3 regions of the Paenirhizobium cremeum genome follow, and region 3 is predicted to be linked to each of the others. Evidence: predicted binding sites of a transcription regulator. Region 3 holds the regulator's gene; each other region holds the start of a gene.
The links. Region 3 encodes LexA, which represses DNA repair genes until DNA is damaged. Its sites were predicted from a motif close to TGTTCNNNNTGTGTTCNG; they were not measured.

Region 1 (9,817 bases), 460 kb from region 3:
ATCGTCTTCATCCTCACCGCAATCCTGCTTCTCATGCGCCGCCAGGCGGCGCTCTGGCTCTACGGGCTCTTCATCCTCGCCACGCTCGGCTGGGCCATTCTCGAGGTCGGCTTCGACTGGTGGCAGCTCGGGACGCGGGGAGGGCTGGTTATCCTGCTTGCCTTCCTGCTGCTGTCGCCGGCGCTTCGCCGGCGCCTGAACGGTCTCGGTGCGTCGCCCTGGCCGGTGGCCGTTCCGGTGCTGGTCTCGCTCGGCGTGGCCGGCTACTCCCTGAGCATCGATCCGCTGGACAAGGCCGGCACCTTGCCGACGGAGGCGGTCGTTCAGACGCCTGCCTATGGCGGGGAGGTGGCCGACGCGGAATGGCACCAGTACGGACGCACGCCATTCGGCCAGCGTTACTCGCCGCTTGCGCAGATCACGACCGAAAACGTGAAGGACCTGAAGGTCGCCTGGACGTACCAGACCGGCGATGTGAAGCAGCCTGGAGATGTCGGAGAGACCACCTATCAGGTGACGCCGCTGAAGATCGGCAATCGCCTTTATCTTTGCACGCCGCATAACTGGGCGATCGCGATCGATGCGGCGACGGGCAAGGAAATCTGGAAATACGATCCGAATGTCGGGCTGAATCCTGACCGCCAGCACCAGACCTGCCGCGGCGTGACCTATTATGCCGATCCGGCCGCGACGGCGGGAGCCGAATGCGCCACCCGCGTCTACCTGCCGACCTCCGATGCGCGGCTGATCGCGCTCGATGCCGAAAGCGGCAAGGTGTGCACGAGTTTCGCCGAGAACGGCGTGCTGCACCTGGAAACAGGCATGCCCTACAATCCTGCCGGCTACTACTATTCCACCTCGCCGCCGGCGGTCGCCGCCGGGAAGATCATCATCGGCGGAGCGGTCAACGACAACTATTCGACACAGGAGCAGTCCGGTGTCATTCGTGCCTTCGACGTGCATACCGGAGCGCTGATCTGGAACTGGGACAGCGGCAATCCGACCCGGACCCAGCCCATCGGCGAGGGCGAGACCTATACGGCCAACTCGCCCAACAGCTGGTCGGTCTTCTCGGTCGATGAACAGCTGGGCCTCGTCTATATCCCGCTCGGCAACCAGGTTCCGGACCAGATCGGCATCGGCCGCAGCGAGCACGTGGAGAAATATTCCTCCTCGATCGTCGCGCTCGATATCAATACCGGAGCAGACCGCTGGGTGCGCCAGACGGTCCATCACGATCTCTGGGACATGGACGTTCCGGCCCAGCCCGTGTTGCTCGACATCACGCAGCAGGACGGGACGGCGGTGCCGGCGCTGGTCGGGCCGACCAAGCAGGGCGATATTTACGTTCTCGACCGGCGGACCGGGGAGCCGATCGTTCCGGTCAGCGAAGAGCCCGCGCCGGGTGGCGCCGTCGAAGGCGACTTCACCGCGCCGACACAGCCGCTTTCGGCTCTGACGTTCCGGCCTCCAAAGCTGGAAGAGAAGAACATGTGGGGCGTCACGCTGATCGACCAGATGGCGTGCCGGATCGCCTTTCACAAGCTGAAATACGAGGGGCAATACACGCCGCCGTCGCTGCAAGGCACCCTGGTGTATCCCGGCAATTTCGGCACTTTCAACTGGGGTTCGGTTGCCGTCGATCCGGAGCGTCAGGTGATGTTCGGCATGCCGACCTATCTCGCCTTCACCTCGCGGCTGGTGCCGCGCGCCGAGGTCCCGCCGCGCGGGCAGGACGAGAAGGGCTCGGAGCAGGGCCTCAACCGCAATGACGGCGCGCCCTATGGCGTTTACATGGGGCCGTTCCTGTCGCCGCTCGGCATTCCGTGCCAGGCGCCGCCGTGGGGCTATGTCGCCGGCGTCGATCTGCGAACCGGCCAGATCGCCTACAAGCACAGAAACGGCACGGTGATGGACATGGCGGCGCTGCCCTTGCCCTTCAAGGTTGGCGTTCCAGGTATCGGCGGGCCGATAATCACCAAGGGCGGCGTCGCGTTCCTCGGAGCAGTGGTCGACAACTACCTGCGGGCCTACGATCTGACCACCGGACGGGAGCTCTGGAAGGCAAGGCTGCCGGCCGGTGGGCAGGCGACGCCGATGACCTATGCGCTGGACGATGGCAAGCAGTATGTCGTGATGGTGGCCGGCGGCCACGGCTCGGTCGGCACCAAGCCGGGCGACTACGTCATCGCCTATACCTTGCCCTGAACCGCTTGGCGTCTCACGAGGAGCCGGTCTCTCCGGACGCGAATGTCCGGGGAGATCTGCCGAACCCATGAAATCTGAGGGCGAAACCGAACGTTAACCATGTGGACCTTACACACATATCGTAACGTAAGGATGCTTCGTATGAGTGATTTCGCCGCCAACGGCCAGACTGCCCCTTCCATTGCCTTCTTTCCGCTGGCCGGTCGACGGGATCTGATTCGTCGATCCGCCGTCGAGCTCGATCGCCTCAACGGACACCACGCGGTGAAATACTGGCGCACCGTCTGCCGCTCGCTTGGCGACGAACTGCTTGCCCTTGGATGCCCCGAAGAGGAAATGCGCGCCGAAATCATGGATTTCCAGGCCGCCGTGCAGGCTGAACTGATGTGGCTGCATCGTGGGGAAGAGGCCCGGGGCTGAGCGCCTCAGGCGGCCACGCCCCGTTTTCCGGCCACCTTGCCTTCCGACTTTCGATGGCCTGACGCGTTTCTCGGTTCCACGGACAGGCGATATCCGGCGAGCAGGGCGACCTGCGCCAACGCCGCGAACAGAATTTTCTGCAACCACACCGGCTTTCCCGCGATGTAGAGGTGGTCGCGATAGCGGTGCAGGCACAGAGCGATCACCAGCAGCTTCACCTCGCCGTTTGGGCCGAAATAGTCGGGCCGGTCTCGGGTCCATTTCGCCAGATTCAGGAAGAACCGCTGGTGTTGTTGCGGGTTCGAGAAGACGACGGTCGCCCGGGTTTCGCCCGCATAGGCATTGCGGAAGAAGTGGCTGACGCCCATCGGCACGGTGATCGTCTGACCCGCCTCGACGAAATGCTCGACGCCGTCCAGCGTGACGGAGAGGCGGCCATACCGGACCGTGAAAATCTCGTCCGTTTCGGGGTGAATGTGGGCGATGGCGTTTCCGCCGCCAGAGCCGCCCTCGCCAAGGATGACGTCCATCCGGCTTTCGGGCTGATCGTCATAGGGATGGGTGAAGACGAAGGTCTCCCGGTTGAAGTGGTTTAGAATCTGGGTATCCGGCCTGATGAGCTCAGACATGGTGTTCCTCGCAATCTTTGGTGCTGGTTGATGCCGCGGGGTTCTTCCCGTCGCGCTTCAGCCGTGTAAAATGCGGTTGCTTCAGGTTCAAACACCGTTCCTGCGGTTGCGTTCACCGGATTTGCATAGCCATGGCGCCACGCTTCGACGTCGATGATCTGCAGCACTTTCTCGCCGTCAGCGAAACGGGCTCGACGCTTCGGGCATCCCGGAAGCTCTCGGTCAGCCAGAGCACAGTCTCCAGGCGGATCGCGGCGCTGGAAGGGGCCCTCGGCATCCGGCTTTTCGACAAGTTGCGCACCGGCTACGTGATCACCGATGAGGGGCGGCAGCTCCTGGCCTCGGCGTCAGCCGTCAGGGCAGCCCTCGATCAGTTTTCGGTGTCTGCCGACGCGCTTGGACGCGGTATCCAGGGCATCGTCCGTTTCAGCACAGCCGAGCCGCTGGCCGAGATCCTGTTGCCAGAGATCACTCGTCAGCTGCAGGAGAAATACCCGCTCATCCGGCTGGAGGCCGACACGACGCGGGTGATCCGCGATCTGTCCCTGGGGGAGGCCGATGTCTGCCTGCGGGCGGCGCAGACTTTGGACGCGCCGGGCCTTTTCGGCCGTCGGCTCGCGGTTGATCGCTGGAGCCTTTATTGCTCGCAGCGCTACGCAGAAACGCGCGGTGTTCCGAGCAGCGAGGAGGAACTGGCCAATCATTCGCTGGTCGGCTTCACCGGCGATGCAGGCTCACGCCCGGCCTTCCAGTGGAGCCATGCGAATTTCCCGGCCGCCGCCATCATCCTGCGACAGAATTCAGTGCCCGCCTATTTTCAGAGCGTGCGTTCCGGCCTGGGCGTCGGCTTCTACTCCGACTTCGTCGCGGCCGCCTGTCCGGACCTCGTGTGGTGCTTTCGGCCCGACCTGCCACCGGCTCTGGAGATTTGGCTGCTCACCTCCGAACGGCTCAAGCACGATCCGCGCGTCCGGGCGGTCATGGACGTCGTCAAGGGTGTGGTCCGTCAGCACAAGCTGACGATCCGGGATTAGGACACGGGCTCCACGAAGCCGTCCAGCACGCGCTTTTCGCCGGCGCGGTCGAAATTGATCGTCAGCTTGTTGCCTTCTATCGCCGCCACGTTGCCGTTGCCGAACTTGATATGGAACACCCGGTCTCCGACGGCGAATTTCGATGGCGTGTCGGCCACCGATTTCGCCACCAGTTCGCCCTCGATGGTGCGGGCGCGGGGGCCGCTTTCACCGTAACCGATGCGTTCGACGGCGTGGCCGGAGCGGCTGCCCCAGTTGTCGCGGGTGGCTTCGCTCTTGTTCTGCTGAGCACGCTTCCAGCCCGGCGTGGAATAGGAATTGGCGAAGGGATCGGCCTTGTCGAAGCGCGACTGGCCGTAGCCGCCGCGACCATAGCCGCCATAGGACTGTTCGGTCTGGGCGACCTCGACATGGGTGACCGGCAGTTCGTCGAGGAAGCGCGACGGCATGGTCGATTGCCATAGGCCGTGGATACGCCGGTTCGATACGAACCAGATGTGGCAGCGGCGCTTGGCGCGGGTGATGCCGACATAGGCGAGGCGGCGTTCCTCCTCGAGGCCGGCGCGTCCGCCTTCGTCGAGTGCCCGCTGGTGGGGGAAGAGGCCTTCCTCCCAGCCGGGCAGGAAGACGGTGTCGAATTCCAGACCCTTGGCCGAATGCAGCGTCATGATCGAGACCGCGTCCATGTCCTCGTTCTGCTCGGCATCCATGACCAGCGAAACATGTTCGAGGAAGCCGCGCATCGATTCGAAGGCCTCCATCGAGCGCACGAGTTCCTTCAGGTTTTCGAGGCGACCGGGCGCATCCGCCGACTTGTCGTTCTTCCACATGTCGGTATAGCCGGACTCCTCGAGGATCTGCTCGGCAAGCTCGGTATGTGGAGTCGTTTCAAGCAGTTCCTGCCATCTCCTGAACATTTGAATCACGTCGAACAGCGCCTTGCGGGCCTTCGGCTTCAGTTCGTCGGTTTCGACGATGTCGGCTGCGGCGGCAAGCATGGGAATGTCGCGGGCGCGGGCATAATCATGCAGCGCGCGCACGGTCGTATCGCCAAGGCCACGCTTCGGCGTATTGACGATACGCTCGAAGGCAAGATCGTCGGCAGGCTGGCAGACCAGCCGGAAATAGGCCATGGCGTCGCGGATTTCGAGGCGCTCGTAGAAGCGCGGACCCCCGACGACACGGTAGTTCAGGCCGAGAGTGACGAAGCGGTCTTCGAACTCGCGCATCTGGAAGGAGGCGCGCACCAGGATCGCCATGTCGTTCAGATTGTGCTTCCTGCCATCGGCATCGCCGCGCTGCAGCCGTTCGATCTCCTCGCCGACGGCGCGGGCTTCCTCTTCGCTGTCCCAAGCGGCATGGACGACGACCTTTTCATCGTCTGGCTCCCGCCGGTCGGTGAAGAGTGTCTTGCCGAGGCGGCCCTCGTTGTGGGCGATCAGGTGGCCGGCCGCGCCGAGGATGTGCTCCGTCGAGCGGTAGTTGCGTTCAAGCTTGATGACCTTGGCGCCGGGGAAATCCTTCTCGAAGCGCAGGATGTTGTCCACTTCGGCACCACGCCAGCCGTAGATCGACTGGTCATCATCGCCGACACAGCAAACGTTCTGCGGAATGCCCTGCGGGCGCTGCGCGAGCAGGCGCAGCCACATATACTGCGCGGTATTGGTGTCCTGATACTCGTCAACGAGGATGTAGCGGAATTTCTGGTGATAGTCCTTCAGGACATCGGGGTTTGCCCGGAACATGCGGATCGGGTGTAGCAGAAGGTCGCCGAAATCGCAGGCGTTCAACGATTTCAGCCGGTTCTGGTAGGCTGCGTAGAGTTCGCGGCCCTTGCCGTTGGCGAAAGCGCGGGCGTCGCCTTCCGGGATCTGCGATGGGTCCAGCCCCTTGTTTTTCCAGCCGTCGATCATGGCGGCGAACTGCTTGGCCGGCCAGCGCTTGTCGTCCAGTCCTTCGGCCTGGATCAACTGCTTGATGAGGCGCACAACATCGTCGGTGTCGAGGATGGTGAAATCGGAGGTGAGGCCGACAAGCTCCGCATGGCGGCGCAACAGCTTGACGCCGATCGAGTGGAAGGTCCCGAGCCAGGGCATGCCTTCGACCGCGCCGCCGACCAGCATGCCGATGCGTTCCTTCATCTCGCGCGCTGCCTTGTTGGTGAAGGTCACGGCGAGGATCTGCGAGGGAAAGGCACGGCCGGTCGCAAGGATATGGGCGATGCGGGTGGTGAGCACGCGGGTCTTGCCGGTGCCGGCGCCGGCAAGCACCAGAACCGAGCCATCGGTGGTCTCGACCGCCTCGCGCTGCTCCGGATTGAGGCCGGCGAGATAATCCGGGCCGCGGGCCTGATCGCGGGCGGCCATGGCGCGCGCCGCAATGCCGAGGCCGCCCGACGCCGGCTCCGAACCGGAGGTCGCGCCGGTTGCCGGCTTGCGCGGTGCGGGCTCTTCATCGAAGAAGGGAATGTCGTCGAAACCGTTACTCATGCGGCTCAATGTAGTGATTCGGGATGGAAAGGCGAGTCAAGATGTTCTCCTTTCATTCCGACATCACCATGATCCGCAGGGAAAACCTTCGTGATCCGGCCTACTGGAGATCCGCCATCAGCGCGTCAATCTCCAGGCTCCACTCGCCTTTCCAGCGTTTCTTCGTCCGTTCGTCCAGCCAGCTTCCGTCGATGGCGTTCATTACGGTCGCGCGGATATCGGCGGGAGAAAAGCCCAGGAAATGGGCGGCCTTGCGGTATTCCTCACCGAGATCGGTGAAGAACATCGGCGGATCGTCGCTGTTCAGCATGACCTTCAGGCCGGACTCCTTCATCCTGCGGATGGCGTGATCCGGGCTCGTCAGGTCATGCCAGGGTGAGGTGATGGCACTGGTCGAGGGGCAGACGGTGAAAAGGATGCCTTCGTCGCGGCAGCGACCCATGAGTTCCGGATCGTTGACCACGTGATAGCCGTGGTCGATGCGGCGGACCTTCAGCGCGTCTAGCGATCCGCGGATGAAATCCGCAGGCCCCGTCTCGCCGGCGTGGGCGGTGACCCTCAGGCCTGCCGCGCGGGCACGTTCGAACAGGGCGGCGTAGGGCTCCGGCGGGAAGGGGGCTTCGTTGAAATCGAGGCCGATGCCGACGAGCTTTTCATCGCGGCGCGCGAGGATCATGTCGAGAAATTCTTCGCCTGCTTCGGGGCCGAGTTCGCGGTTGATGCCCGGCGCGCAGACGCTGAGGATGCCGAAATCCTTCTCGGCGTCGGCGATGCCGGAGAGAATGCCGTCCATCTGGGTGTCGAAACTGACCCCATGGGGGAAATGCACCTGCGGGGAGAAGAAGAACTCGACGTAGCGCGCGTTGTGGGCGGCGCAGCTTTCGAGCATCTCATAGGTGATGCGACGGTAGTCGTCCGCCGAGACCACGCTGTCGGACACAGCCGTATAGATCGCCAGGAAGTCCTTGAGATTGTCGTAGTGGTAGAGTTCCTCGACCTTCTTGAAGGGCGGCAGCGTCACGCCGTTTCGGGCGGCAAGCTCGACGGCGGTCCGGGGACGGATCGAGCCCTCAAGGTGCAGATGCAATTCCATTTTCGGTATGCGGGCGAGAAATTCATCCAGCGTCAGCATTGTTGGCTACCCGATTTACAAGAATGGAACATATTGAAAAAACGGCGAGCGGAGTTGCCGTTGCCAGAAGGTTTGTTGCGTTGCAGCATTTGTCAAGCAAGAGATTGATCCGCGCCGGATGACAATTTGGTAATGTACGGTTTCGTGACTTGCCGAAGCGGTCCGGGAACGGAATATTGCCGCGCAAGCCGGCGCAATATCCGCGGCGATCTTACGGCAGCCGTGCCATGGGCAGGCTGCCGGCATCGAGACTGGAGTACCCGATGGCATTTTGGAAGCAATTGCTGCTCAGTGTTGTGGCGATCGTGCTTTGTCTTTTGGGATGGTTATGGTTCGTACCCGGCGCAACAGCACTCCTTGCGCGGGCAGGCGTTCCGCATTCGGTGATCGCCATGATCGGACCGAGTAGCGAGACGCCGCAAAGCGCCTCCGGCAAAGGCCAGGGGCAGGGCGGCGGCCGAAACGGCAATGCTGCGCCATCGGTGGTCGTACAGAATGTGAAGCTCGGGCTGGTGAACGACCGCCTTTCCGCCATCGGCACCGGCGATGCCATCCAGTCCGTAACGGTGATGCCGCAGGTGGCGGGCACGCTTCTCGAGATCAACATCAAGTCCGGCGACAAGGTCGCCAAGGGGCAGGTGATCGCGCGACTGGAGAACGAGGAACAGCGCATTGCCCGCGACCAGGCGCAGGTGGCGCTGAAAAGCGCAACGGAAAAGTCGCAGCTCTACACCAATCTCAAATCCAGCGTTTCCCGTATCGAAGCCTTTGATGCGGAGATCGCGCTTGAGACGGCGAAGCTTGCGCTCGCCTCCGCCGAACTTGAACTGAAGCGCCGCGACATCGTGGCACCGATCGATGGCATCGCGGGGATCGTGACCGTCAATCCGGGTGACAACGTCACCACCTCGACGGCGATTGCGACAGTCGACGACCGTTCCGAACTGCTGGTGGATTTCTGGGTGCCGGAACGTTTCGCGCCGATCATCAAGGTGGGGCAACCGGTGAATGCCACGGCGGTGGCCCGCCCTGGAAATCTCTACGACGGCAGCGTGGAGGCCGTCGACAACCGGATCGACGAAGCGAGCCGCACGCTCCGGGTGCGTGCGCGTATCGGCAACGACAACGACGACCTGAGGGCCGGCATGGCCTTTACCGTCACGATGACTTTCGAAGGGGAGCGCTATCCCGCCGTCGATCCGCTTTCCGTCCAGTGGGACAGCGAGGGCTCCTTCGTGTGGCGCATCCTTGAAGGCAAGGCGGAGCGCGTTCCGGTGAGGATCGTGCAGCGCAATCCGGATGCCTTGCTGGTGGAAGCTGCGCTTGCCGAAGGAGATCGCGTCGTAACCGAAGGCGTCCAGCGTGTCCGGGCCGGGAGGGCCGTGCAGATCATGGGTGACAATGCCGAGGCGCCGCAACCGGCGAACGGCGAAAAACCGGTGGCCAGCCGATGAGCGATATGACGAACGCGCCGGAAGAAGAGACTGCCGGGGCCAAGGAGCCCAAGGCCGCGCCGGACGTGCAGGCCGGATTCACGGCACTTTTCATCCGCAGGCCGATCTTCGCGGCGGTCGTCAATGCGCTCATGGTGGTTGCGGGCCTTGCGGCCTTCTCCGGCGTCGAAGTGCGCGAACTGCCCGATGTCGACCGGCCCGTCATCACGGTCCGCACGACGTTCGACGGTGCATCGCCCCAGACGGTCGACCAGCAAGTGACGACCGTCATAGAGGGTGCCGTGGCGCGCGTCGCGGGGCTCAAGGCGCTCTCGTCGTCCTCTTCGTTCGGCAACAGCCGCGTGACGCTGGAATTCACCGATACGACGGACCTCAATGTGGCGGCCAGCGACGTGCGGGACGCCATTGCCCGCGTCAGCTACAGCCTGCCCGACGACGCCGACGAGCCGCG
Region 2 (9,817 bases), 1.6 Mb from region 3:
AATCGAGGCATCGGGTCGCAGCGTTTTTTCCAGACTATCGGCGCCAAGCGGATGAAGGCTTCTGGCGAGCGGTCGGTTTTGATCCTATTGTGATTTCCGACAAAGGGCATTTCCAGGGAGCAAGATCATGTCGGAAGCCAAGAAGCCGGGCCGCGGCCGCGTCTACAACTCGATCACCGAGACCATCGGAGACACGCCGATCGTGCGCCTCGACAAGCTCGCGAAGGAGAAGGGAGTGAAGGCCAATCTTCTGGCAAAGCTCGAGTTCTTCAATCCGATCGCCTCGGTGAAAGATCGTATCGGCGTCGCCATGATCGAAAGCCTCGAGGCTCAGGGCAAGATTGCGCCCGGAAAGACCACCCTCATCGAGCCGACCTCCGGCAACACAGGTATCGCACTCGCCTTTGCCGCCGCGGCAAAGGGTTACAAGCTGATCCTGACCATGCCGGAAACCATGTCGATCGAGCGCCGCAAGATGCTGGCGCTGTTCGGCGCGGAACTGGTCCTGACCGAGGGGCCGAAGGGCATGAAGGGGGCAATCGCCAAGGCCGAGGAACTGGCCGCGACGCTGCCGGACGCCATCATTCCCCAGCAGTTCGAAAACCCTGCCAATCCGGAAATCCATCGCAAGACGACCGCCGAGGAAATCTGGAACGACACGGATGGCAAGGTCGACATCTTCGTTGCCGGTATCGGCACGGGCGGCACCATCACCGGGGCCGGCCAGGTGCTGAAAGCGAAAAAACCTTCGATCAAGGTTGTCGCCGTCGAGCCGGCCGACAGTCCCGTGCTCTCCGGCGGCAATCCCGGCCCCCACAAGATCCAGGGCATTGGCGCCGGTTTCGCTCCGAAAATCCTCGACACCGCGATCTATGACGAAATCGTCACCGTCACCAATGATGAAGCTTTCGAAACCGCGCGGCTCGTGGCACGGCTTGAGGGTGTACCCGTCGGTATCTCCTCCGGTGCCGCGCTAACGGCGGCGATCAAGGTCGGCAGCCGCGAGGAAAATGCCGGCAAGACCATCGTCGTCATCATCCCGTCCTTTGCCGAGCGTTATCTGTCGACGGCCCTTTTCGCCGGCCTCGGCGAATAACAGCCGTCCGGCTCTGCACCGCATCAAGGGGCGCGACATGGCGCCCCTTTCGCCTTCCGGATTCATCCGGCCCAGCTTCACGCGGCGGCAGAGAGCCGTTCCGACGGGATTCTATAGGAAATCGCCTCGGCGAGATGGATGCGCCCGAGCATCGCCGCTCCGTCGAGATCCGCAAGCGTTCGCGCAACCTTCAGCACCCGATGATAGGCTCGGGCTGAAAACCTGAATTTCTCCGCCGCATCCCTCAGGAGTTGTGTGCCGCCGGCGTCCAGTTCCGCAAACTTTTCGATCATCGCCGTCGAGCAACGGGCGTTGGTCGCCACGCCCGCGATACCGGCCGTCGCAAAACGCTCCCGTTGCCGTTCGCGGGCAGCGGCAACGCGACGGGCGACATCTTCGCTTCGCTCGGCCGCCATCGGCTTGATGAGGTCGGTGGCCGAAACGGCCGGCACATCGATGCGGATATCGATGCGATCCATCAGGGGGCCGGAGATCCGTCCCTGATAATCGGTGAGGCAACGCGGGCCGCGGGCGCAGGTGTGTCCCGGCTCTCCCGCCATGCCGCAGCGACAGGGGTTCATTGCCGCCACAAGCTGGAAATCGGCAGGATAGGAGACCCGGTGATTGGCCCGCGCGATGATGCATTCGCCCGTTTCCAGGGGCTGGCGCAGCGCATCCAGCACCTGCGGCGAAAACTCCGGGAACTCATCGAGGAAAAGTACGCCGTGATGCGCGAGCGAGGCTTCGCCCGGCCGTGCCCGCAGACCGCCCCCGACAAGAGCTGCCATGGTGGCGGAATGATGCGGCGTGCGGAACGGCCGCCGGTCGGAAAGCTTGCCGCCCGAGAGCTGGCCGGCGACGGAATGCACCATGGAGACATCCAGCAATTCGGCGGCGGAAAGCGGCGGCAGGATGGACGGCAGGCGGGCCGCCAGCATCGACTTGCCGGAGCCGGGAGGCCCGACCATCAACAGATTATGGCCACCGGCGGCAGCGACTTCCAGCGCCCGCTTGGCGCTCTCCTGTCCCTTGATATCGGCGAGGTCAGGCAGATTGGCGGCGGGCGCCCGTATCGCCGGTTGCGGCCGGGACAGAACCTGGGTGCCTCGAAAATGGTTGGCAAGCGCAATCAGGCTGCGGGGTGCCAGGATATCGATGTCCGACCCCGCCCAGGCAGCCTCGGCGCCGCTTTCGGCCGGGCAGATCAGGCCCTTGCCCATGCCGTTCGCCCCGATTGCGGCGGGAAGGGCGCCGGCCACGGCGGCAATCGTCCCATCGAGATTGAGTTCGCCGATGACGACATAACCGGAAAGCGCATCGGCGGGAATGGCGCCAAGTGCGGCCATCAAGCCAAGCGCGATCGGCAGGTCGAAATGCGAGCCTTCCTTGGGAAGATCAGCGGGAGCGAGATTGACCGTCACCCGCTTCGGCGGTAGCGCCAGTCCCGAGGCATGAAGCGCTGCCTGTACCCGTTCCCGGCTTTCGGCCACCGCCTTGTCCGGCAGGCCGACGATCTGCATGCCGATCTTGCCCGGCGCGACCATCACCTGAACATCGACCGGAACGCCCTCTATGCCCTGAAATGCAACCGTACTGACACGCGCCACCATCGCCCGTTCCCCTGCTCGCCCCTCTGCTGGCCATCTGCGCAACTACATCTTGCGCGGGCTGCCGATTGCAATCTTGCACGATCGCAATGCAAAAACAAGAACATTAACGGAACAAATTCGCGTTAAAGTCGGAAACAGGTTGTCGCCGGTTGCATTTGGCGAACAAAACCGGATCGCACACGGCTGCGATCCGGAGCGCGGTCAGGCGCGCTTCTTTTCGATGGCGTCCCACAGGAGCGCTGCAATATCGGCGCCACCGAATCTCTTCACTTCGCGAATGCCGGTGGGCGACGTCACGTTGATCTCGGTCATGTAATCGCCGATGACATCGATGCCGACCAGCAGGAAGCCACGCTCCCTCAGCGCGGGCCCAATGCGGGTGCAGATTTCCTTCTCGCGTGCCGTGAGTTCGGTTGCCTCGGCCCGACCGCCGACATGCATGTTCGAACGGCTGTCGTGTTCGGCCGGCACGCGGTTGATGGCGCCGACGGGTTCGCCGTCGACCAGAATGATGCGCTTGTCGCCCTTGCGCACCGCCGGCAGATAGGCCTGGGCAATGAAGGGCTCACGGAACATCTGGTGGAACATCTCGATCAGCGACGAGAAGTTGCGATCGTCGCGAGCGGAATGGAAAACGCCGGCGCCGCCATTGCCGTAAAGCGGCTTGAGGATGATATCGCCCATCTCCTCGCGGAAGCGGGCGATCTCGCCTGCATCGCGGGTAATCAGCGTCTTCGGCATGAGATCAGCAAATTCGGTGACGAAGATCTTCTCCGGCGAATTGCGCACCCAGGCCGGATCGTTCACGACCAGCGTCTTCGGATGAATGCGTTCGAGCAGATGGGTCGAGGTGATATAGGCCATGTCGAAAGGCGGGTCCTGCCTGAGCAGCACTACATCCATGGTCGAGAGATCGACCTGTTCGGCCTCGCCGAGCGTGAAATGGTCGCCCTTCACGTCACGCAACTGCATCGGCTGGACGGTGGCGAAGATGCGGCCGTCGCGCATGCTGAGCTGGTTCGGCGTATAGTGAAAAAGCCGATAGCCGCGGGCCTGCGCCTCCAGGCTCATTGCGAAAGTGGAGTCCCCCGCAATATTGATGGTGGAGACGTGGTCCATCTGGACCGCGACATTGAGAATCTTCGCCATGACCCTGCCCCTGTTGAAAGCCTTGGAGATTTAGGCTTCCTCAAGGCCAAAGGCAACGTCCCGCGGTCTTCAATTTTGCTGATAGGCGGATCAGCCGAGCACGCTTTTTGCGGTCGGGGAACGCAGCGCGTTGCGGATACGATAGAGGATTGCCAGCGGCTCGGGAAAGGGTTTGCGCAGGAAGGCGATCTTGCGCACGTATTCGTCCACGCGCCAGGTTGCCCAGGTGCCGCCGCGGAAATAGGCGATATCGCCTGCCCGCAGGATGCGCTCCGTGCCGTCTTCCGCGGTGACGTGCACCTCGCCCTCCTGGATCACCACGGTTTCGTCCCAGCCGAAATACCAGCGGAATTCCCCCGCCGTGCAATCCCACACGGCCGTCGAACTTGCTTCGTCCGCGCTGGTGGAATGATCGCCGACGCGGGCGATCGGCGTTCCCCGAATGATCCATTCGGGATTGATCGGCGCGGGCTTCAAAGCGAGATGGCCGCTATTGGCCGAGACGACCGGCGGGACATCGCCGAAACGGCGCGGGCGCGGCATGGTCATCAGCACGCCGGCCATGCCGGCAATCAGGAGCTTCAAAGGCATTTCCGTTCCCATCCACTTGTGAATTTCGCGGGAACGCTACCAAAGAGCGGTTATATTATCGTTCGCGGGATCGCTAAAATTGCAGGAATTCGCCGCCCCGGATCGAGGCGGCGAGGCTGCAAACGGTGGAGACGATCATGCCGGAGACGCTTCCATCACCGGATTTGCCTCTCCGACCTGCGGCACCTCCGCCGATGAAGCCGCGATCCGCCGGCCGTTGGCGCGATCGAAGAAATGCAGCCGCTGCGGCATGACCGCGAGACGCATCTGCGCCGGAATTTCCGTGCCGAGCGCAATAACGGCAGTCAGTGGCTGGCCGCCGACAAGACCGTGGACGAGGCGATGGGCGCCGAGTTCCTCGACATAATCGACCTTGAACGGCAGGGACGGTTCGTCTGCGGCGGCAGGCATCAGATCCTCCCCCCGGACGCCGACAGTCACCTCGCCTTCAACCGGCAGGCCGCCCGGAAATGAGATCGCCGCATCTCCGACGGAGAGTTTCCCGCCTTCCACCATCCCCTGCACAAGGTTCATCGCGGGAGAGCCGATGAAGCTCGCAACGAAGGTGGAGGCCGGGCGATGATAGACCTCGAGCGGCGTACCGATCTGCTCGATCGCACCGCCATTCAGCACCACCAGCCGGTCGGCAAGCGTCATCGCTTCGAGCTGGTCGTGGGTCACGTAGATCGCGGTCGTGCCGAGACGGCGCTGCAGCTTGCGGATTTCGCCGCGCATAGTGACACGCAGCTTGGCATCGAGATTGGAAAGGGGCTCATCGAACAGGAAGACCGCGGGCTTCCGCACGATGGCCCTGCCCATCGCAACGCGCTGGCGCTGGCCGCCCGAAAGTGCCCGCGGCTTGCGTTTCAGATAGGGCTCGATCTCCAGCATACGGGCAGCTTCCGCCACACGCGCCTCGATTTCCGCCTTCGGCGTCTTGCGGTTCTTCAGGCCGTAGGCGAGGTTGTCGTAGACCGTCATGTGCGGATAGAGCGCGTAATTCTGGAACACCATGGCGATGTCGCGGTCGGCGGGCTCGATCTGGTTGACGATGCGGTCGTCGATGCTGACCGTGCCCTCCGAAATGGTCTCCAGCCCGGCGACCATGCGCAAGAGCGTGGACTTGCCACAGCCGGACGGACCGACGAGCACGATGAATTCGCCATCGGCGATATCGATGTCGATGCTTTTGACGGCGCGAACCCCGCCGTCGTAGATCTTCGAGACCTGGTCGATATGAATGGAAGCCATGGGCTCAACCTTTCCTACTTGTCGGTTTCCGTCAGGCCCTTGATGAACCAGCTCTGGAAGATCACCACGACGATGACGGGCGGCAGCATGGCGAGCACGGCCATGGCGAAAGCCTCGTTGTAGTCGGGGATCTGCGAGCCGACCCAGACCTGCAGGATCTGCTTGATGCCGCGCATCAGGGTGTAGAAGCTTTCGTCCGTCGTCATCAGCAGCGGCCAGAGATATTGGTTCCAGCCATAGACGAACATGATGATGAAAACCGCTGCGATCATCGTGCGCGAGAGCGGCACCAGCACGTCGAAGAAGAACTTGATCGGCCCGGCACCGTCGATGCGCGCGGCCTCCAACAGCTCGTCCGGCACGGACTTGAAGAACTGCCGGAAGAAGAAAGTGCCGGTCGCCGACGCCAGAAGCGGCAGGATCAGCCCGGTGTGGGTGTTGAGCAGGCCGAGGTCGCTCATCACCTGATAGGACGGCATGATGCGCACTTCGAGCGGCAGAAGCAGCGTCGTGAAGATCAGCCAGAAGGCAAGCGTCGCGAAGCGGAAGCGGAAATAGACGATGGCATAGGCGGCCATCATCGACAGCACAATCTTGCCGACAGCGAAGCCGACGCCGAGGATCAGCGAATTCCAGGCCATGGTCAGGCCGGTCACCTGGCCTGTAAAGCCGCCGCCATGGAATAGCACCCTGCTATAGGTCTCGTCGAACTGGTCGCCGATCGCCAGCATCAGCCCCTTGGAATGGATTTCAGCGGCGCTGTGCGTGGATGTGGTGAAGGCGACCACCAGCGGCCCGAGCATCAGGACGACGCCGGCGATCAGGATCAGGTGGTCGAAGAACTTTGTTCTGTACATGCGCCTCTCCTCAACCGTAGTGAACGCGGCGTTCGATGAAGCGGAACTGGATCAGCGTCAGCACCAGGACCACCACCATCAAGATCACCGACTGGGCCGAGGACGCGCCGAGATCGTTGCCGCGGAAACCGTCGAGATAGACCTTGTAGACCAGGGTGATCGGATTGTTGGCCGCCTTGTCCTTCACGATGACGTCGATGACGCCGAAGGTGTCGAACAGCGAATAGGTCATGTTGATGATAAGCAGGAAGAAGGCGGTCGGCGTCAGGAGCGGCAGGATGACCGTCCAGAAGCGCCGCGTTCCCGACTTGCAGTCGATCGCCGCGGCCTCGCGAATGGAGGTCGGAATGCCCTGCAGGCCGGACAGGAAGAAGATAAAATTATAGGGGATCTGGTTCCACACAGCGACGGCCACCATGGCAAAGGCGGTGTCGAAGTAGTTGATCCCGACCTTCATGTGCCAGCCGAACAGCGAGACGAATTTCACAAAGGGGCCGATATGCTGGTCGAAGAACATCATACCGATCAGGCCCGCGACCGGGGGCGCGATGGCATAGACGACGATCAGCAGTGTCCGATAGGCCGATTGGCCGCGAATGACGGCATCGGCTTTCAGCGCCAGGAGCAGGCCGAGCGACAGGGTAAGAAAGGTGACGATCAGGCTGTAGACGATCGTGAAACGGGCGACCTTCAGATATTCCGCGGAATTCAGGGCGTCGGTGTAGTTGCTCAATCCGACGAAACTTGCGCCGAAGCCGAAGGGGTCTTCGATGAAGAACGAGGAATGGATCGCCTGCGCCGACGGCCAGTAGAAAAAGATCGCGATGATCGCGAACTGCGGCAACAGGAACAGATAGGGTAGAAATCGCGAGGAAAACTGGACGCGCTTCATCGGGTGCCTTTCAAAGCAAACCCCGGGGGCGCAGCCCCCGGGAGCTCATCATCACATCAGGTTCCGGAAATCAGCCGGCCGTCTTGGCGAAGCGGGCGAGCAGCTCGTCGGCTTCCTTCTTGATGGTTTCCATCGCGTCCTTCGGCGTGGTTTCACCGGAGAAGATACGGTTGTATTCGCGTTCCATCACCGAGCGGATCTGCGGATAGAAGCCCAGTCGGTAGCCCTTGTCCCACTCGGCGCCCGGCAGCGAAAGCTGCTGGATACCGACTTCGGCGGCCGGCTTCTCGGTGTAGTAGCCTTCCTTCTTGGCCAGCTCGTAGGCCGCCTTGGTGATGGCGACGTAGCCGGTCGATTGGTGGTAGAACTTCTGGATCTCCGGCGAGGTCAGGAAGTGGAAGAAGGAAGCGACGCACTTGTTTTCGGCTTCCGGCTTGCCGGCCATGGCAAACAGCGAGGCGCCGCCAATGAAGGTGTGCACGCCTTCCGGAATGATCGACTTCCAATAGGGCAGGAAGGTTGCCGAGAAGGGCATGGTCGCGGTCTTCTGCAGGCCGCCGAACGAACCCGAAGAACCGATCCAGAGCGCAACCTTGCCTTCTTCGAAGGGCTTCTGGTTGTCGTTCCAGCCGGCGCCGTAGTAGCCGAACAGGCCCTGGTCGTACCAGGCCTTCAGCTTTTCATACATCATGACGTGGTTCGGATCGGTCACGTTGATCTTCGTGTCGACGATGCTGTCGTAGCCGTTGTTGTTCGAAGCGAACTGCAGGTTATGACGCGAGAAGAAGTTCTCGGTGAATTCCCAGGTGAGCTGGGTCTGGACGAGCGGAATGTAGCCGGCTTCCTTGAGCTTCGGAGCGATGGCTTCGAACTCTTCCCAGGTCTTCGGAGCTTCGACACCGGCCTTCTTCAGGGCGTCGGTGTTGATGTACATGATCGGAGCCGAGGAGTTGAACGGCATGCCAACGAACTTGCCGGTGGAGTCGGCATAGAAGTAACGAACGCCTTCGATGAAGTCTTCGCGGTTGAAATCATAGCCGGCCTGCTTGATGAGGTCTTCGGCCGGAATGACGGCACCCTTGGCGTTGATGATGGTGGCGGCGCCTGCGTCGAAGACCTGCAGGATGTTCGGCTGCTCGCCGGAACGGAAGGCCGCGATGCCGGCGGACAGGGCTTCTTCATAGGAACCCTTGGAGACCGGCGTCAGCGCGCATTCGCTCTGGGCTTCGTTGAACTTCTGGGCGACTTCGTTGATGACTTCGCCGTTACGGCCGCCCATGCCATGCCACCAGGTGATGTTGGTCGCAGCAAGCGAGGTGCTTGCGGTCATGGACAGGGCCAGCGCTGCCAGTGAAAGCTTCTTGAACATGGATAAATCCTCTCCGCCGGTGTTGGGGTGAGGACTGCATTATTCGGCTTCTGTGACGCGCCCTTGAAACTTACATGACAGGGGGATGACAATCCGCAATCCCATGTCGCGGATAGGTCAGGTGGTTAGAAAGCGTCGATGAAATGCCGTGGCCATCGGCCTGGAACGATGGCCACGATATCGCATCGGACCGAAAGAGCCGTCGCATCCCGCTGGCGCGACAGCCAGTGATCGCCTGCGGAACGGATACGCTGCTGCGAGGAAAAGCCGACCGCATCGACGGCCCTTTGGGCGCTGTCCCGGGCCTTAACCTCCACCAGCGCGATCACAACGCCCTTTCGGGCAATGATATCCACCTCCCCGCCCCGGCTGCGGTAACGCATGGCGACGATGCGATATCCTTTCATGAGGAGATAAAGGGCCGCGACATATTCGGAGACCCGGCCGCGCCGTTCGGCCTTCATCCGTCCGCGATTTGGACCGGGGCTCGTCTTCTGCTTTTCCCCGGGCCGGATATCGCTCATGCTGCGCCCTTGAGATCGAGCAGTCGCTGATAGAGTTCCTTGCGGGGAAGACCGGTAATCCTGGACGCTTCCGTCGCGGCCTTGGCGGTCGGCAGACTGCCCGCAAGTTCGAGAAGAAGACCGTCCACTTCGCGCGCATCGGGTGCGGCCTTTTCCGGCGGCGGGCCGACGACCAGCACCACCTCGCCCTTCACCGCCTGGTCGGCATAGGCGGCGGCAAGCTCCTTGAGCGTACCGCGCCGGAATTCCTCGAAGGTCTTGGTCAGCTCGCGGCAGACAGAGGCCGAGCGCTCCGAACCGAGCACATCGGCGGCCGCGACAAGCGTATCGCCGATCCGATGGGGGCTCTCGAAAAAGATGAGCGTCGCCGGGACCTCGGCGAGTTCCGCCAATCGGTCGCGCCGGGCCTTGTCCTTGGTGGGCAGGAAGCCCGCAAAGAGGAAGGCGTCGTTCGGCAGGCCGGAGCCGACCAGCGCCG
Region 3 (9,817 bases):
GCGATGCAGGCGAACGGGTTGGCGCCGGAAGAGCCGGCGAGGCGGACCGTCGAGGTCGATGCGTTCTGCTCGTGGTCGGCATGCAGGATGAAGATGCGGTCCATGGCGCGGGCCAGAACCGGGTTCACCTTGTATTCTTCGCACGGCACGGCGAAGCACATGCGCAGGAAGTTGGAGGCGTAGTCGAGATCATTCTTCGGGTAAACGAAGGGCTGGCCGATGTGGTACTTGTAGGCCATGGCGGCGATCGTCGGCATCTTGGCGATCATGCGCAGCGAGGCGACCATGCGCTGGTGCGGGTCGGTGATGTCGGTGGAATCGTGGTAGAAGGCGGACAGCGCGCCAACCGTACCGACCATGACGGCCATCGGATGGGCGTCGCGGCGATAACCGGAGAAGAACTTGCTCATCTGCTCATGCACCATGGTGTGGTGCGTGACGCGATAGTCGAAGTCTTTCTTCTGCGCGGCGGTCGGCAGTTCGCCGTAAAGGAGCAGATAGCAGACTTCCAGGAAGTCGCCTTTTTCGGCGAGCTGTTCGATCGGATAACCGCGGTGCAGCAAAACGCCTTCGTCACCGTCGATATAGGTGATCTTGGATTCGCAGGAGGCCGTCGAGGTGAAACCGGGGTCGTAGGTGAACATGCCGGTGTGTTTGTAAAGCGCGCCGATATCGACGACGTCCGGGCCGATCGTACCCGACTTGATAGCCAGTTCGGCCGACTTTTCCCCGAGTTTCAAAGAAGCGCTTTTGTCCGTCATGCTAATCCTCCGGAATTGGCGGGAGGCGCCCCGAGAGAGCGCCTTGGGTTTAAGCGTAGGGATGTAGCTATATGATACGGAAGTTAATGCCAAGCTAGTCGAAGGGCAAATTGTGCATCGCAAAAGCCTATAAAAGAGGCAGGTGTCGCATTTAATCGATTGAATAAACTTTCGGCCCTCCTGCGCTTCCCCATGCACGCCATAATTGTTAATTTGCAATGGGGCATCCTTCTTCCTCCGGTTGATGAACGAACCGGTCGAAAACAGCGGAAGGCCGTCGCAAGCATTGGCCGGGGGGCTGGTTGGAAAAGGTCGCCGAGCACAAATTTGGAAATCCGGAGGCGGCAGAGCGCCGTGTGTCGCTGCCTTCGGTTGCAGGCGGAAATCAGGCTGTCGGACGCCCGCTAAGACCGACGCGCAATGCTGCCCTGCAACTGGCGGAGGGCTCCGCACGGTTTTGGCAAGCCCTTCGGACGACTTTGGCGCGGGAAGAGACCCGTGGTCACGTCTTCCATTTCGTGCCGGTCTTTCTGGGCGCTGGCGCCGCCGTCTGGTTCAGCCTTGCGGAGCCGCCCGGCGCCATTGCCCTTGCCGTCCTTCTCGGTGTGCTTTCGGTTGCTGCATTGATCGCCCGCTATGGTCCTCCGTTGCCGGCCTATGGTTTGGGGGCAAGCGCGCTTTTCGTTGCCGGCATGGCGCTGGCAAACCTCGAAACGTGGCGGCAGGAAACCGTCATTCTCGATACGCCGGTGACAACAATCGTCGCCGGTGTCGTTGAACGACGGGAGGCCGGTTCCAGAAGCGAATGGCGCTACATCCTGCGGGTGACGGGGACGAAGGATCCCCAGATCCGCCGACCGCCGGAACGAGTCTCTCTTCTTGCACGAGGCAGGCACGCAGCCGCTCCCATCGGCGGCGGCCTGTCCGGCAGGGCGCGCCTTTCACCGCCATCCGGCCCGGCTTTGCCGGGCCTCAACGATTTTGCTTTCGCGAGCTATTTCGACGGAGTCGGCGCTGTCGGTTTCTTTCTCGGGCCACCGACATCGCTGCTGACGGCCGACGATGGCGGAGAATGGTGGCTGCGCCTCGACAGGGCACTTTTTTCGCTCCGCGACGATATCTCGACACGCATCCGCGACGTCGTACCGGGCGATGCCGGTGCGTTTGCCGCCTCCATCATCACCGGCGAGCGGCGTTCAATGTCCAAAGAAGCGACGGAGAGCCTGCGATTGTCGGGGCTTGCCCATATTACCGCGATCTCGGGTCTCAACATGGCGCTCGCTGCGGGGATCTTCTTCGTCGGGCTGCGCAAGCTCTTGAGCTTGCTTCCCGGGTTGTCCCAGTCCATGCCCATCAAAAAGCTTGCGGCCGGAGGTGCGCTTCTCGGCGCATTCGCTTATCTGCTGATCTCCGGCTATCAGGTCTCGGCGGTTCGCGCCTTCCTCATGACGGCGATCATGCTTGTCGCCGTTCTTTTCGACCGTCCCGCGATCAGCCTGAGAAACCTGGCACTGGCGGCGGTTGTGATCGTCGCGGTGACGCCCTCGGCGATCATGGGGCCGAGCTTCCAGATGTCCTTTGCCGCGACCGCCGCCCTGATCGCCGGTTACGCGGCATGGCGTGAGAAGCCGGCAAAGCGGTGGTTTCCCGAGTTCGCCTTTCCCGGCGCCGCGGCGTTGAAATGGAGTTGGAGCGTGATTGCCGGCACGCTCCTGACCTCGCTGATCGGAGGTCTGTCGACTGCTGTCTTCGCCATAGCCCATTTTCACCGTCTGGCGCCCCACAGCCTCGAGGCTAACCTTGCCGCCATGCCCCTGATTTCGCTGATCGTCATGCCGGCCGGGCTTGTGGCGATGCTGCTGATGCCGTTCGGGTTGGATGCCCCGTTTCTTGTGGTGATGGGTGTCGGCCTCGACTGGGTGCTGATGATCGCGAGGGAGGTCGCTGGATGGGGAGAGGGCATCGGTTTCCCGCAGCCGCCCGGATGGTTTCTGCCGGTGGCCTCCGCTGGCCTGCTTTTCCTGACGCTGCTGAGCAGTGTCTGGCGGCACATCGGCACGCTGCTGTTGATGGCGTCGGTATGGGGGCTTGTCGCCGTGCCCGGCGGGATGCCGCGGGCCGATCTTCTGGTCTCGGAGGATGGCCGGCTGGTCGGCCTTTTGCGTTCGCCGGCTTCAATCGCCACGAACCGACCGCGTCCGCCCTCTTTTGTCTTCGATCAGTGGCGCGCGGCCCGGCAATTTAAGGCGCACATCGCCCCGAACGCGATAGCCGCGCCCGCTCCGGAAAAGTCTCCCGGTCCCGACCGCAAGCAGCGAGCGCAGGCGGACCTCGACGCCGTGGCCGAACGCATGCGCAAAGCGCTGGCCGGCGCCGAAACCGGTCGTTTCGTCTGCGAGCCGAAGACATGGTGTGCGGCAAAGCTTGCAAACGGCTGGACCATCGCGACGGTCGAAGACGGTGCTCTTGCCGGCGAGGCCTGCGATATCGCCGACCTCGTGATTTCCGAGCGGCGGCTCGGATTTTCCGCCTGTCGCTCGGGAGCGGCCCTGATTGAGGCCGAAACCCTCAGGCGAACCGGTGCAGTGGAAATTCGCCTCGCTGACCGCATCAGTCGGCAAATGACGATCAATGCTTCTTTTGACGGACCGCCGCGTCCCTGGTCACAACATCGCTATTATGATTGGCGCAGCGGCACATTTCCGGCGGTGCGAACGTCACTCGGGATCAGCCATTTGGACGCAACGGCCAAGTTCGAAGCGGAAAAGACCCCGGTTTCCGGATCTGGACCGGCTGTCAGTGATAACGACGAATAAGGCCGACCAGTTTGCCCTGGACCTTCACGCGGTCGGGTCCGAAGATACGTGTCTCGTAGGCCGGATTGGCGGCTTCGAGGGCAATCGAGGCGCCGCGACGGCGGAAGCGCTTCAATGTCGCCTCCTCGTCATCGACCAGCGCAACGACGATGTCTCCAGGACTGGCCGTCGACGTATTGCGGATGATGACCGTGTCGCCGTCAAGAATGCCGGCTTCGATCATCGAATCGCCTTTTACCTCAAGCGCATAATGCTCGCCGGAACCGAGCATCTCCGCCGGAACGGTAATGTCATGCGTGTTGTTCTGGATCGCCGAGATCGGTACGCCGGCAGCGATGCGGCCCATGACGGGCACATTGACGGAATTGGTGTTTTCCGCTGCGGGTCTGGCGGCGGCCACCGGCGCCGGCTTTCCAAGGCTGCCCTCGATGACGCTCGGCGAAAAGCCACGGCGGGGTTGAAGGCTTGGCGTATAGGCTTCAGGAAGCTTAATGACTTCCAGCGCGCGGGCACGGTTGGGCAGGCGGCGAATAAAACCGCGTTCCTCGAGTGCGGTAATCAGCCGGTGAATACCGGACTTGGAGGCGAGATCGAGCGCATCCTTCATCTCATCGAAAGACGGAGGCACACCTGATTCCTTCATCCGCTCGTGAATGAAGAGAAGCAGTTCCTGTTGCTTGCGCGTCAGCATGTTGCGGTGCCCCGATGTATGAAACAAATCCAGAACAGACACTATATGTTCCATTTGTGTTCCGCAAGTACCTAAATTTCCGTGAAGGAGTAATCAATGATCGTCATTTTTCTCCAGGCAAACGCAAGGCGGACCCTCTGAGGTCGTGCCGGCTTGCCAATCTAGGGCAAAGCGCTAAAACCTGCGCTGGATGCAATGGCGAGCGAGGGGGCTCCGGAAATGTCCGATCATCAGGAAAGCCTGCGGGCGCTCGACCATGTAGTATTGCCGGTTGCGGGGCTCGAAGAGGCGCTTGCACGTCTGAATAGCCTGGGTTTCACGGTGGCGGCCGAGGCGCGCCATCCGTTCGGCACCGAGAACGCTTGCGTGTTTTTCTCGGACGACACCTATCTGGAGCCGCTGGCGGTGGCGAGCCGCGAGGAATGCGAGGCCGCTGCCCGGGAAGGCAATGTTTTCGTCGCGCGCGATCAGGCATTTCGTTTCCGCCGCGGGGAGGGTGGCTCGGCGATCGTCGTCAAAAGCGGTGATGCCGCGGCAGACCACGAAAGATATTGCGAGGAAGGCTTTTCCGCCGGTGACATGCTGTATTTCGAACGGCCGCTGAAGCTGTCGGACGGCGCTGAAACGATGGCCGGCTTTCGCCTGGCCTTCGCGGCCGATCTCCGCTCGCCGGATTTCTTCCTGTTCGCTTGTCAGCGCGTCAACGCCTTGCCGGCCGATCGCGGCGGTCTGGAGCGTCACGACAACGGTGTGCTCGGCATCGCCGCCATCGTCCTGGGCGAGGAGAATCCTTCGGATTTCCAGTACATCCTTGAAACCGTGTTCCGCCAACGCGAAATAGAGGCGCATTCGTTCGGCATCGGCCTGCAGTCGGCCAATGCACGCATCGAGGCGCTGACCCCTTCGGGATTGAGCGGCTACTACGGGATCTGTCCGAATCTGCGGGAAAGGGGTCTGATAATGGCCGCAATCGTCTTTAGGGTCGGCGATATGGGCGTGACAGAGCGGCTGCTCGCTGATAGGGGCATCGCATTCGTTCGCCATGGTGCGCGCCTCGTCGTGTCCCCGGTTGCGGGGCAGGGCGTTTCTTTTGTTTTCGAGGATATCGCATGAGCAATTCCACCAATTCCGAAGTCTTCGTGGGCGAGGGCGCTAATCGGGTGCTTTTTTCCAACAGTGCCCGCTTCGCCTTGATTGCCGGCCCCTGCCAGATGGAAAGCCGCGATCACGCCTTCATGATCGCCGGCGTGCTGAAGGAGCTTTGCGACAAGCTCGGCCTTGGTCTCGTCTACAAGTCGTCCTTCGACAAGGCGAACCGCACCTCTCTCTCCGGCAAGCGTGGTATCGGGCTTGAAAAGGCGCTGGATGTATTTGCCGACCTGAAGAAGGAATACGGCTTCCCCGTTATCACCGACATTCATACGGAGGAGCAGTGCGCAGAGGTCGCTCCGGTCGTCGACATGCTGCAGATCCCGGCCTTCCTGTGCCGCCAGACGGACCTGCTTGTCGCTGCGGCAAAGACCGGCCGCGTCATCAACGTCAAGAAGGGCCAGTTTCTCGCGCCCTGGGACATGAAGAATGTTCTTAACAAGATAACCACCAGCGGGAATCCTAATGTTCTGCTCTGCGAGCGTGGCGTTTCCTTCGGCTACAACACGCTGGTTTCCGATATGCGGGCGCTGCCGATCATGGCGGAAACCGGGGCTCCCGTCGTCTTCGACGCCACCCACTCGGTACAGCAGCCGGGCGGTCAGGGCGGATCGACCGGTGGCGACCGGCGTTTTGTCGAAACGCTGGCGCGCGCGGCGATTGCCGTCGGTATCGCCGGACTTTTCATCGAGACGCACGAGGACCCGGACAATGCGCCGTCCGATGGGCCGAACATGGTGAGGCTGGATGACATGCCGCGGCTTCTCGAAAAGCTCCTTGCTTTCGATGCGGTCGCGAAGAGCAACTGACGCTTTCCTGTTTGGCTGATAATGATGCGCCGGCTTCGAACGAGGCCGGCGCTCTGTTTTCCATCGCGGTCGGGCCTTTGTCCGGCAAGCGACTTTAGCAGATGCCGCGCCGGCCGCGATGTCACACGCTTGCCATTGTATTTTCCCTTGCTTCGATTAAGAGAAGGCCATCCTTTTCTCTCGACTAAGAGCCATCAGGGAGCCAACATGACCGCCATTACCGACATCATCGGCCGCGAAATTCTCGACAGCCGCGGCAATCCGACCGTAGAGGTCGACGTCTATCTCGAAGACGGCAGCATGGGCCGCGCGGCGGTTCCGTCGGGTGCTTCGACCGGCGCGCATGAGGCCGTCGAACTGCGCGACGGCGGCAGCCGTTACCTGGGCAAGGGTGTCGAGAAGGCGGTCGATGCCGTCAACACCGAAATCTTCGATGCGATCGGCGGTCTCGATGCCGAGAACCAGATCCAGCTCGACCGGATCATGATCGAACTCGACGGCACGCCGAACAAGTCGCGCCTTGGCGCCAACGCCATCCTCGGCGTCTCGCTCGCCGTCGCCAAGGCAGCAGCCGAATCCTCTGGCCTGCCGCTTTATCGCTATGTCGGCGGTCCGAACGCCCATGTTCTGCCGGTTCCGATGATGAACATCATCAACGGCGGCGCGCATGCCGACAACCCGATCGACTTTCAGGAGTTCATGATTATGCCGGTTGGCGCGGATAACATCCGTGATGCCGTCCGCATGGGTTCCGAGGTCTTCCACACTCTGAAGAAGGAACTGGCCGCCCAGGGTCACAACACCAATGTCGGTGACGAAGGCGGTTTTGCTCCGGGTCTCGAAAGTGCGCCCGCCGCGCTCGACTTCATCATGAAGTCGATCGAAAAGGCCGGTTATCGTCCGGGCGAGGACATGTTCCTTGCGCTCGATTGCGCCTCCACCGAATTCTTCAAGGACGGTAAGTACGTTCTGGAAGGTGAAGGCCGCACCCTCGAGCCGGAAGCCATGGCCGACTACCTCGCCGAGCTTGCCGCCAAGTATCCGATCATCTCGATCGAAGACGGCATGGCTGAAGATGATTGGGCCGGCTGGAAGGCCCTGACCGACAAGATCGGCTCCAAGGTTCAGTTGGTCGGCGACGACCTGTTCGTTACCAACTCGGCCCGCCTGCGCGACGGCATCAAGATGGGTGTTGCCAACTCCATCCTCGTCAAGGTCAACCAGATCGGCTCGCTCTCCGAAACCCTCGACGCCGTCGAGACCGCTCACAAGGCCCGCTATACCGCCGTCATGTCGCATCGTTCGGGCGAGACCGAGGATTCGACGATTGCCGACCTCGCCGTCGCCACCAACTGCGGCCAGATCAAGACCGGTTCGCTGGCCCGTTCCGACCGGCTCGCAAAGTACAACCAGCTGATCCGTATCGAGGAAGGCCTGGGCCCGCAGGCCCGTTATGCCGGCACCTCCATCCTGCGCGGCTGATCGTCCGATCCGACCATTGCAGCCCGTGCCCCGAAAGGGGTGCGGGCTTTTTCGTTGGCGCCTTCTTTCGGTCAACGAACGGTTAAGTTCTGCTCGGTAATTTGAGCAGACGGTTTTGCGTTTCAGGGCATCGTGGGTATGTGGACCAGGCATCACAAGAAGAGAAAACTCGGACGTCTTGTTCTTCCCGCTGTCACTGTCGCCTTTCTCTCCTATTTCGGCTATCATTCCATCCATGGAGGCTTTGGTCTGCGTGCGGCCCAGGAATTCGAGCGTCAGCGTGTGGAGCGCAGCGCCGAGCTTGCCGAACTTGTCTCGCAGCGCAAGCGTCTTGAAAGGCAGGTGGAGCTGATGAGCGACGGCTCTCTTGAGCGCGACATGCTCGATGAGAAGGCGCGCTATCAGCTCAACATGTCTCGGCCGGACGAAATCGTCATTTTCAACAAGGCTCTTTGATTAACTGAAATCTGGTTAATCGAAAAATTCATAAAAAATTCATATGCTTGCATTGAATGCGAGCCATGCAATTCTGGCATTGCGGTTGGGCCCTTTCTTGCTTATTCTGCCGCCAACCAAATTGACCATAACGCACGGGAGGGATGAATGGCGCCGCGCAAATCCGCGACTGCTACCAGCCGCAAGGCCACGGCCAAGCCTGCCAAGAAGGATTTCACCGAAGGGGCGATTGCCGAATTCGACCGCGAGACGGAACTTAAGGCCTATCGCGAAATGCTTCTGATCCGCCGCTTCGAGGAAAAGGCCGGCCAGCTCTATGGCATGGGTTTCATCGGCGGGTTCTGTCACCTTTACATCGGCCAGGAAGCTGTCGTCGTCGGCATGCAGATGGCGCTCAAGGATGGCGACCAGGTCATTACCGGCTATCGCGATCACGGCCATATGCTGGCCTGCGGCATGAGCGCCCGCGGTGTCATGGCCGAGTTGACCGGTCGTCGTGGCGGTCTCTCCAAGGGCAAGGGCGGCTCGATGCACATGTTCTCCAAGGAGAAGAACTTCTACGGAGGCCACGGCATTGTTGGCGCCCAGGTATCGCTTGGCACCGGTCTCGCTTTTGCCAATCGCTACCGTGACAATGGTCTCGTGTCCGTTGCCTATTTCGGCGATGGCGCCGCCAACCAGGGGCAGGTCTACGAAAGCTTCAACATGGCTGAGCTCTGGAAGCTGCCGGTGATCTACGTGATCGAGAACAACCGCTACGCCATGGGGACCTCGGTTTCCCGCGCGTCCGCCCAGACAAATTTCTCTCAGCGCGGCGTGTCCTTCAATATTCCCGGCATTCAGGTCGATGGCATGGATGTTCGCGCCGTGCGCGCTGCAGGTGAGCAGGCTGCCGAATACTGCCGTTCCGGCAAGGGCCCGGTCATCCTTGAAATGTTGACCTATCGCTACCGCGGCCACTCCATGTCCGACCCGGCCAAGTATCGCTCCAAGGATGAAGTGCAGAAGATGCGATCCGAGCACGACCCGATCGAGCAGGTCCGCAATCGCCTGCTGGAAAAGGGCTGGGCAAGCGAAGAAGAGCTGAAGCAGATCGACAAGGATGTTCGCGACATCGTCGCCGACAGCGCCGATTTCGCCCAGGCCGATCCAGAGCCGGATGCATCCGAGCTCTACACCGATATCCTGTTGTAAGTTGGGGGAGGGTAAGCCCATGCCAATCGATATTCTCATGCCCGCCCTTTCTCCGACCATGGAAGAGGGTACTCTCTCCAAGTGGGTCAAGAAGGAAGGCGATGCCGTGAAGTCCGGCGATGTGATCGCCGAAATTGAAACCGACAAGGCCACCATGGAAGTGGAGGCGGTCGACGAGGGTGTGCTCGGCAAGCTTCTGGTTGCCGCCGGCACGGAAAACGTCAAGGTCAACACGCCGATCGCGGTTCTGTTGCAGGAAGGCGAGACCGCATCCGACATCGGGACCGAAAAGCCGGCCGCTCTGCCGAAGGCGGACGCTGCTCCGGCTCCCGCCGCTGTCGAAGCCGAAAAGCCGGCTGCTTCCGCGTCAGTTCCGGCTGCGCCCGTTGCAACCGTCGCCGCCGATCCGGATATCCCGGCCGGCACCGAAATGGTGACGATGACCGTTCGTGAAGCGCT

Region 1: the regulator LexA is predicted to act here: its motif matches at 6,823-6,840, upstream of ACLBKR_RS10270 (UvrD-helicase domain-containing protein).
Region 2: the regulator LexA is predicted to act here: its motif matches at 2,803-2,820, upstream of ACLBKR_RS20135 (YifB family Mg chelatase-like AAA ATPase).

The regions. Positions count from the first base shown of each region.
Region 1 covers NZ_CP180217.1:2,051,113-2,060,929, reverse strand. Annotated here, with positions in the region: gene ACLBKR_RS10290 (glucose/quinate/shikimate family membrane-bound PQQ-dependent dehydrogenase) at 1-2,208, shown strand, start outside; gene ACLBKR_RS10285 (DUF6074 family protein) at 2,350-2,628, shown strand; gene ACLBKR_RS10280 (cupin domain-containing protein) at 2,634-3,257, opposite strand; gene ACLBKR_RS10275 (LysR family transcriptional regulator) at 3,389-4,291, shown strand; gene ACLBKR_RS10270 (UvrD-helicase domain-containing protein) at 4,288-6,780, opposite strand; gene add (adenosine deaminase) at 6,881-7,912, opposite strand; gene ACLBKR_RS10260 (efflux RND transporter periplasmic adaptor subunit) at 8,176-9,366, shown strand; gene ACLBKR_RS10255 (efflux RND transporter permease subunit) at 9,363-9,817, shown strand, end outside.
Region 2 covers NZ_CP180217.1:4,156,203-4,166,019, reverse strand. Annotated here, with positions in the region: gene cysK (cysteine synthase A) at 128-1,096, shown strand; gene ACLBKR_RS20135 (YifB family Mg chelatase-like AAA ATPase) at 1,174-2,706, opposite strand; gene gshB (glutathione synthase) at 2,908-3,855, opposite strand; gene ACLBKR_RS20125 (cupin domain-containing protein) at 3,946-4,419, opposite strand; gene ACLBKR_RS20120 (sn-glycerol-3-phosphate import ATP-binding protein UgpC) at 4,582-5,697, opposite strand; gene ugpE (sn-glycerol-3-phosphate ABC transporter permease UgpE) at 5,712-6,554, opposite strand; gene ACLBKR_RS20110 (ABC transporter permease subunit) at 6,565-7,446, opposite strand; gene ACLBKR_RS20105 (extracellular solute-binding protein) at 7,517-8,815, opposite strand; gene ACLBKR_RS20100 (YraN family protein) at 8,941-9,339, opposite strand; gene rsmI (16S rRNA (cytidine(1402)-2'-O)-methyltransferase) at 9,336-9,817, opposite strand, start outside.
Region 3 covers NZ_CP180217.1:1,591,339-1,601,155, forward strand. Annotated here, with positions in the region: gene gltA (citrate synthase) at 1-761, opposite strand, end outside; gene ACLBKR_RS08055 (ComEC/Rec2 family competence protein) at 1,241-3,577, shown strand; gene lexA (transcriptional repressor LexA) at 3,558-4,268, opposite strand; gene ACLBKR_RS08065 (VOC family protein) at 4,488-5,381, shown strand; gene kdsA (3-deoxy-8-phosphooctulonate synthase) at 5,378-6,226, shown strand; gene eno (phosphopyruvate hydratase) at 6,434-7,708, shown strand; gene ACLBKR_RS08080 (FtsB family cell division protein) at 7,847-8,164, shown strand; gene pdhA (pyruvate dehydrogenase (acetyl-transferring) E1 component subunit alpha) at 8,312-9,358, shown strand; gene ACLBKR_RS08090 (pyruvate dehydrogenase complex E1 component subunit beta) at 9,378-9,817, shown strand, end outside.